DNA from 2 places in the Methylobacterium organophilum genome. Region 1 is predicted to be linked to the other one. Evidence: riboswitches for the same ligand, from Rfam matches in the RefSeq annotation. Region 1 holds a riboswitch; the other holds the start of a gene.
The links. A riboswitch is a leader RNA that binds a small molecule or an ion and turns the genes downstream of it on or off. The one in region 1 is predicted to bind cobalamin.
Positions count from the first base shown of each region.

Region 1 (3,995 bases):
CGGGTCCGCCCCGCGATCCGGGGCCGGAGGGCCGGCAGACGGCCTCCGCCTCGGCCTCATTCCTCTCCCTCAATCCCATGGCCGCGCCGCCGGGCGCGGGCCGATCGGAGCTTTGCGTCATGGTCTGGCTGATGCGTTCGGAGGCGGGGGCTGTCGCGGCAGGCGGCTTCGCCGATTACGTGCATTTCTTCCGGTCTTGGGTGGCGGCCCCCTTGCGCGTCGCCGCCGTCGCCCCGTCCGGCGAGGCCCTGGCCCGCCTCATGACCGCGGAGCTGTCCGCCAAGGACGCGCCGGTCCTCGAACTGGGGCCGGGGACCGGGGTGTTCACGCGCGCGCTGCTCGACCGCGGCCTGGCCGAGAGCGACCTCACCCTCGTGGAATTCGGTTCCGATTTCGCGCGGACCCTGCAGCTGCGCTTTCCCGAGGCCCGGGTGCTCTGGATGGATGCGGCGCAGATCAGGGGCAACGCCGCCTTCGAGGGGCAGGAATTTGGCGCCGTCGTCAGCGGCCTGCCGCTGCTCTCGATGCCGCCGCGCAAGGTCTTCGCGATTCTGGCGGGCGCCTTCGCCCTCCTGCGCAGCCAGGGCGCCTTCTACCAGTTCACCTACGGGCCGCGCTGCCCCGTGCCGCGGCCGATCCTGGACCGCCTCGGCCTCAAGGCCCGGCGGATCGGCGCGACGGTCTCGAACGTGCCGCCCGCGGCGGTCTACAAGATCACCCGGCGCAAGCCCCTCGCGGGCGGGGCGCCGGCCTTCGACTGAAGCGCGGGGCATCGCGGTGGGCGCGGGGATCGTTCGGGAATGAGAGTGCTGCTGCTCGGCGCGACGGGGCTCGTCGGCCGCCATGTCCTGGAGCGGGCGCTGGCGGATCCGCGGGTGACGGAGGTCACCGCTCCGGGGCGGCGCGCGCTTCCCCCGCATCCCAAGCTGCGGGCGCCCCTCGTGGACTTCGAGGCGCTGCCGGAGGCCGCCAGCTGGTGGCAAGCCGACGCCGCCCTCTGCGCCTTCGGCACGACGATGCGCGTGGCAGGCTCAGAGGAGGCCTTCCGGCGGATCGACCACGGCTATCCCCTGGCGGCTGCCCGGCTGGCCCGCGCCCACGGCACGCCGTGCTTCGTCCTCAACTCGGCCCTCGGCGCCAATCCCGCCTCACGCTTCTTCTATCCCCGGGTGAAGGGCGAGCTGGAGCACGCCATCGAACGGCTGGGCTTCCCCTCCCTGACGCTGGTCCGCCCCGGCCTGATCGGCGGACAGCGCGCCCAGCCCCGTCTCGGCGAGCAGATCGCCGCGCGCGTCTTTGGCGCGCTCGATCCGATCCTGCCCGCCAGCCTGCGGATCGCCCCGGCGGATACGATCGCCCGCGTCATGCTCGACAGCGCCCGGGCCGCGCTTCCGGGCTGCCATGTGGCCTCGCTCCATGGGGAGAAGCGGACTCCTGCGGGCCGGACGCGCCCCTGATACCGAAGCGCTGCGTCGCCCGATCGGGGGCCTCGCCGCGCGCACGATCCCGCTTCGTCCAAGGCGAGAGGGCCCAGGAATCGGTCTTCGTCGGAAGCGCAAGAGCATATTTTTGTTCTTGATTGCTCTCGTTGCGGTGGCATTCTTCCATCGAATGCAGCCCACGCGAAAGATCTCGACCATGAGCATACGGATCGTGCTTGCCGCCCTCGCCGTGACGGCGGCAACGGCAAGCCCCGCTCTGGCGCAGGGCGCCGACGCGGAATCTCGGATGCGCGCCGCCGCTCCGACCCTTCAGGGCCAGAAGGCCTGGGATTTCCTCGCCTCCTCCCCTGCCGCGAATCCCCGCGACCCGATCGTCAAGGGCGCCGATTCCGTCCGGGCGCGGGGTTCCGTCGAGCGTCCGGCGCGATAGCACCGTTCCCGGGTCCTGCGGCGGTGCCGGCTGGCATGACCGGACGCGGCGAGAGTCCTTGCTGAGGCGAGACGGCAACAGCTGTGCCGTTCCCATCCCGGCCTGATTGACCGCCCCTGGCCGCGGTGAGAGGAATGGGGCGACGGTTCCCCTCGGGGATCAAAAGGGAACGCGGTGAGGGGTTCGCTCTGAAGCCGCGGCTGCCCCCGCAACTGTGAGCGGCGAGCCTTCCGCCACCATGTCACTGGATGAGCCTCATCCGGGAAGACGGTGAGAGGGCAGCGACCCGCGAGCCAGGAGACCTGCCGTCAGTCGTGGTCACACGCGAAACGCGTCGGGCGGGGTGTCCTGGCGGGTGTCGAAGGTCCGCCATTCCTGCGAGGAGGCGGTGACCCGAGGCCTCGTTCGCGGTGACGTGCCACTGCCGTTGCCCGAGGCTGCCGTCCCGTGTTGTCCCTTCCTTCCGCGCGCCGGAGCGCGCTGGCCCTGTCCTGCGCGCTGTCCGCCCTCTCGACCGCGCCCGTCCTCGCCCAGCAGAGCGCGACGCCCTTCGCCGATGCGCCGGCCGCTGCCGCCCTCGAAGAGATCTCCGTCAGCGCCACCGGTGTGCCGACACCGACGGCGCAGGTCGGATCGAGCGTGACCGTGCTGACATCGCCGATGCTGGAACAGCAGCAGCGCCGCACCGTGCCGGATGCCCTCCAGCAGGTGCCGGGCCTCAACGTCGTTCAGACGGGCGGCCCCGGCGGCCAGACCTCCGTCTTCATCCGCGGCGCCAATTCCAACCACACGAAGGTGCTCATCGACGGCATCGACGCCACCGATCCGTCGAACGGCAACGGCTCCTTCGACTTCGGCCAGCTCCTCACCGACGACCTCGCGCGCATCGAGGTGCTGCGCGGGCCGCAGAGCGGCCTCTACGGCTCGGACGCCATCGGCGGCGTGATCGCCTTCACGACGAAGCGCGGGGAGGGGCCGGCCCGCACCTCGCTTCGGGTGGAGGGCGGTTCCTTCGGTACCTTCAACCAGAGCGGCCGGATCAGCGGCTCGGAGAACGGCTTCGACTACGCGGTCACGATCGCGCATGTCCGAGCCGCCGCGACCCCCGTCACGCCGCGGGACCTGGTGCCGCTCGGGCGCCCGGTCCATCCGAATTTCTACGACAACGAGACCGTCTCGGCGAAGCTCGGCTACCAGTTCACCGACACGTTCCGTATCAATTCGGTGACGCGCTTCATCAATGGGCGTCTGCTGTTCACCGGCGACGATCTCAGCACCTTCCCATCGGCACCGGCCGCGTTCCGCAGCGAGGCCGCCGTCCAGCAGATCTTCACCCGCAACGAGGCCGAGTGGACGCCGTTCGCCGGCTTCCACAACCTCTTCGCCATGAACTACTCGAACCTGTTCAACCGCCAGCAGGGGCCGCTGGACCCGCTCGCGACCCCCGACGCGACCACGGGGCTCGGGGAGCGCACGCGCTACGAGTATCGCGGCGATGTTCTGCTCTCCCCCGGCAACCTGCTGCTGTTCGGGGTGCAGCGCGACGAGGAAAGCCTGTTCACGACCACACCGGGTTCCGTGCCGGATTCCCTGCGCGCGCGGAACGGCAACACGGCGGGCTATGGGGAGGCGCAGCTGACGCCCTTCGCGCGCGCCTTCCTCGTTGCCAATATCCGCCACGACGAGAACGACCAGTTCGGCGCGGCCACGACCTTCCGGGTGGCGCCGAGCTACATTCTGCCCCTCACCGAGACGCGCCTGAAGGGAAGCGTCGGGACCGGCTTCAAGGCGCCGACCCTGAGCCAGCTCTACCAGGACTTCCCGGCCTTCAACTTCTTCGGCAATCCGAACCTGAAGCCCGAGGAGAGCCTCGGCTACGATGCCGGCATCGAGCAGCCGCTCGGCGACCGGGTCCTGGTCGGCGCGACCTACTACCGCAACGACTTCACCAATCTCATCACGACGAATGCCAGCTTCACGTCCAACGAGAACGTCGGGAAGGCCGAGTCCTACGGTGCGGAAGCCTTCGTCTCGGTCCGGTTCTCCGAAACGCTCTCGGGCCGCGTCGATTACACGAACACGGTCACCAAGAACGAGATCACCGGCCAGGAACTGCTGCGTCG
Region 1 covers NZ_CP092848.1:704,856-708,850, reverse strand. Annotated here, with positions in the region: gene MMB17_RS03165 (class I SAM-dependent methyltransferase) at 120-761, shown strand; gene MMB17_RS03160 (Rossmann-fold NAD(P)-binding domain-containing protein) at 801-1,457, shown strand; gene MMB17_RS03155 (hypothetical protein) at 1,639-1,872, shown strand; cobalamin riboswitch at 1,999-2,196, shown strand; gene MMB17_RS03150 (TonB-dependent receptor plug domain-containing protein) at 2,320-3,995, shown strand, end outside.

Region 2 (3,995 bases), 1.7 Mb from region 1:
CGAGGCAGTTATGGGCGGCAAGGTCCGCCGGCACCTGCGGCGTGCCGGCGCGGGCGAGATAGGCGGGCGAAGCGACCACCGTGCGCCCGGTATCGCCCAGGCGCCGCGCGGTGAGCGGGCTGTCGGCCAGGGGCCCGAAGCGGATCGCCACGTCCGCCCGGCCTCCCAGAACATCGGCGAGTTCGTCGGACAGGTCGATCTCGACCACGATCTCGGGATGCAGGGCGGCGAAGTCGGCGAGCAGCGGCACCACCACGAGCCGGCCATGTGCGGTCGCGGTGCTCACCCGGACCCGCCCCCGCGGGCGGCCCTGGTCGGCGAGCGCCCGCTCGGTCTCGTCGAGATCGGCCAGGATGCGCCGAGCTGCCCGTCCATAGGCTTCGCCCTCGGCGGTCAGGCGCAGACTGCGCGTGGTCCGCACGATCAGCCGCACGCCGAGCCGGGATTCCAGGCGGCTGACGATCCGGCTGACGGCGGACGGCGTCAGGCCGAGCCGGCGCGCGGCGCCCGCCAGGCTGCCGGCCGCGATCACGGCCAGGAAAGCGCTCATCTCGCCGGTTCGATCGATGCCGTCCCGCCTCATTCGTGATCCTTGCGCACGGATCTCGGTCCGCGAGCCCGGCTACCGCCCTCGTCGCCGATCCGCCACGTGCTGTCACGGAACGACGAGGATATCCACGATGAAAACCAATCCCGCCCTGCTCGCACTGGCCATGGGCGCCTTCGGCATCGGCGTGACCGAGTTCACCCCGATGGGGATGCTGCCCCTGATGGCGACCGATCTCGGCGTCTCGATTCCGGCGGCGGGCCTCGTGGTCAGCGCCTACGCCCTCGGCGTGTTGGTCGGGGCGCCGCTCGTGACCCTCGCGGCCGCACGCGTGCCGCGCCGGCGCTTGCTGATCGGTCTGATGGCGATCTTCACCCTCGGCAACGCCATGGCGGCGCTAGCGGACAGCTATGCGACGCTGGTCGCCGCCCGGCTCGTCACCTCGCTCAACCACGGCGCCTTTTTCGGGGTGGGCGCGGTGGTGGCAGCACGGCTCGTGCCGCCGGAGCGGAGAGCCGCGGCCGTGGCGGCGATGTTCTCGGGGCTCACCCTCGCCACCATCGGCGGCGTGCCGCTCGCGGCCTGGATCGGCGAGGTGCTCGGCTGGCGCACGGCGTTCTGGGGCATCGCGGGGGTCGGCGTCCTCGCCATGCTCGCGCTGGCCGCCGCCCTGCCGGACCTGAGGGCCGAGGCCGGCGCCGACATGCGGGCGGAGCTACGTGTGCTCGTCCGCGGCCCGGTGCTCGCCGCCCTCGGGCTGACGGTCGTCGGCGCCAGCGCGATGTTCACGGTCTTCACCTACATCGTGCCGATCCTGCGGGTCGAGACGGAAGCCTCCGTCGGCTTCGTCACGGCGATGCTGGTGCTCTACGGCGCCGGGCTCGCGGCCGGGAACTGGCTCGGAGGCCGCCTCGCCGACCGCTCGGTGGACGGCACCATCGCGGCCGCGCTGGCCGGACTGGTGGTCCTCCTCCTGCTCCTCGCCGCGACGTTGCGCTGGGAGGCTGCCGTCGCGATCCTGATCGTTCTGTGGGGCGTGGCGAGCTTCGCGCTGGTGCCGCCGCTCCAGATGCGCGTGATGAACGAGGCGCAGGAGGCCCCCAACCTCGCCTCGGCGATGAATATCGGCGCCTTCAACTTCGGCAACGCGATCGGGGCGGCGGCGGGCGGCGCCGTGATCGACGCCGGGCTCGGCTACCCCGCTGTCCCCCTCGCGGGCGCCGCGATGGCGGGTGCCGGCCTTCTCATGCTCGCGGCGCTCCGCCGGAACCGCCCCCGCCTCCCGGTTTCGGCCACCTGCTGAGCACAGGGCTAGGACCATGGCCGCGATTGTCCCGAAGGCGGCCATCCGCTCCGATTGCAAGTCCAGATCCGAGCCGCTAGGGTCCGCAGCGACGGTGCCTCGGCGACGAGGTGAAAAGGGAACGCGGGCCGGGGCCTCAGCCTCGAAGCCGCGGCTGCCCCCGCAACTGTGAGCGGTACACGTGCCCGCCATCGGCCACTGGAGCGATCCGGGAAGGCGGTGGGCATATCATACGCCGCGAGCCAGGAGACCTGCCGTCACCCGCTATCTCTCAACGCCGCCGGCGGGGCGGCCGGAGCCTGACCATGACGACCACGACGCTTTCCACCGCGACCACCGTCACCGAGGGCGCCCGCGCCGTCGTGATCGCGGCCTTCCTCGGCCTCGGCCTCGTCTTCCTGGCGGGTTTTGCCCCGGCCTCGGCGCTGCACAACGCGGCGCACGACTTCCGGCACGCGCAGAACTTCCCCTGCCACTGATCGCCTGATCCCCCAGGCGCCCTTTCCATGATTATCCGGTTGCTGTCGGCGGCGCTCGTCGCCGGCTTCCTCGCGGCTGTCGCTGCCACGGGGCTGCAGCTCGCCCTCACCTCGCCGCTCATCGTGGCGGCGGAGGCCTATGAAGGCCAGAGCGCCGCCCTGTCCGCGCCGAAGAGCCTCGTCGTGCTCGCCCATTCCCACGGGAACGGCGCGGAAGGCCACGACCCTTCCGATCCGGGTCATGCCGGCCACGACCACGGCGGGGGCGAGTGGCAGCCCGGCGAGGGCCTGCCGCGCATGGCCTTCACCGGCCTCGCCACCCTGATCGGCGGCGTCGGCTACGCTCTGCTGCTCGGCGCGGTGATGCTTGCCCTGCGCCTGCCGCCGGGTCCGGAGACCGGGCTGAAGCTCGGCCTTGCCGGCTTCGCTGCGGTGGCGCTGGCCCCCGCCGTGGGCCTGCCGCCGGAGCTGCCCGGCATGGGGGCGGCCGCCCTCGAGCTACGGCAGGCCTGGTGGCTGATGACGGTGATCGCGACGGGCCTCGGCCTCTACCTGATCCTGGTGCGCCGGGTGCCAATCACCATCCTCGGCGGCCTCGTCCTGATCGTCGGCCCGCACCTCGCCGGGGCGCCGCATGTCGAGGAGGCGGCCTCGAAGCTGCCGGCGGGCTATGCGGCGCAGTTCGCGGCGCGCTCGCTGGCCATCGCCTTCGTGTTCTGGGCGCTGATCGGCCTCGGCTTCGGCTGGGCCTGGCACGCCTTCGGACGCGAGAAGGCAACAGCCCGTGCCTGATCCCGACCATCCGAATGCGGTGGTGCTGCATGTCTGCACCACCTGCAAGGTGGCGGGACAGGGCGGCGACAAGCCGGCGGGCAGCCGCCTGCTGGACGCGCTCCAGACGGAGCTCGACCGCGCGCCCGTGCCGGGGTTGACCGTCGAGGGCGTGCCCTGTCTCTCGGTCTGCAAGCGGCCCTGCACCGTCGCCGTCGCCTCGGCGGGCCGCTGGAGCTACGTCTACGGGGATCTCGACGCCGAGGCTTCCGCCCGCACCATCCTCGACGGGCTCGCCGCCTATGCCGCCACGCCGGACGGGATCGTGGCCTGGCGCGAGCGGCCGGTCGAATTCCGCCGGGGCGTGATCGCCCGCATCCCGCCGCTGCCCGCGGCCCGCACGGACGACATCTGAGAGCGCGCCATGAGCATCGTCGAGAAGATCCCCTGCACCATCGTCACCGGCTTCCTCGGGGCCGGCAAGACGACCCTGGTGCGTCATGTGGTGGAGAACGCGAAGGGCGCGAAGCTCGCCATCATCGTCAACGAGTTCGGCGATATCGGCTTCGACGGCTCCTTCCTCGCCTCCTGCGGCATCGAGGGCTGCGACGAGAATTCGGTGGTCGAACTGCCGAACGGCTGCATCTGCTGCACCGTGGCCGACGATTTCGTGCCCGCCCTGACCAAGCTCCTCGACCGGCCGGAGCCCCCGCAGCACATCCTGATCGAGACCTCCGGCCTCGCCCTGCCCAAGCCCCTGGTCCAGGCCTTCCAGTGGCCGGCGATCCGCTCCCGCGTCACCGTCGACGGGGTCGTCGCCGTGGTGGACGGGCCGGCGGTGGCCTCCGGCCAGTTCGCCGAGGATCCGGACGCGCTCGCCAATCAGCGCGCCGCC
Region 2 covers NZ_CP092848.1:2,420,655-2,424,649, reverse strand. Annotated here, with positions in the region: gene MMB17_RS11185 (LysR family transcriptional regulator) at 1-583, opposite strand, end outside; gene MMB17_RS11180 (MFS transporter) at 681-1,850, shown strand; cobalamin riboswitch at 1,926-2,123, shown strand; gene MMB17_RS11175 (CbtB domain-containing protein) at 2,156-2,329, shown strand; gene MMB17_RS11170 (CbtA family protein) at 2,357-3,121, shown strand; gene MMB17_RS11165 (DUF1636 family protein) at 3,114-3,515, shown strand; gene cobW (cobalamin biosynthesis protein CobW) at 3,525-3,995, shown strand, end outside.
Region 2: it holds a riboswitch for cobalamin, as region 1 does, so the genes downstream of both, MMB17_RS11175 (CbtB domain-containing protein) here and MMB17_RS03150 (TonB-dependent receptor plug domain-containing protein) in region 1, are expected to answer to the same signal.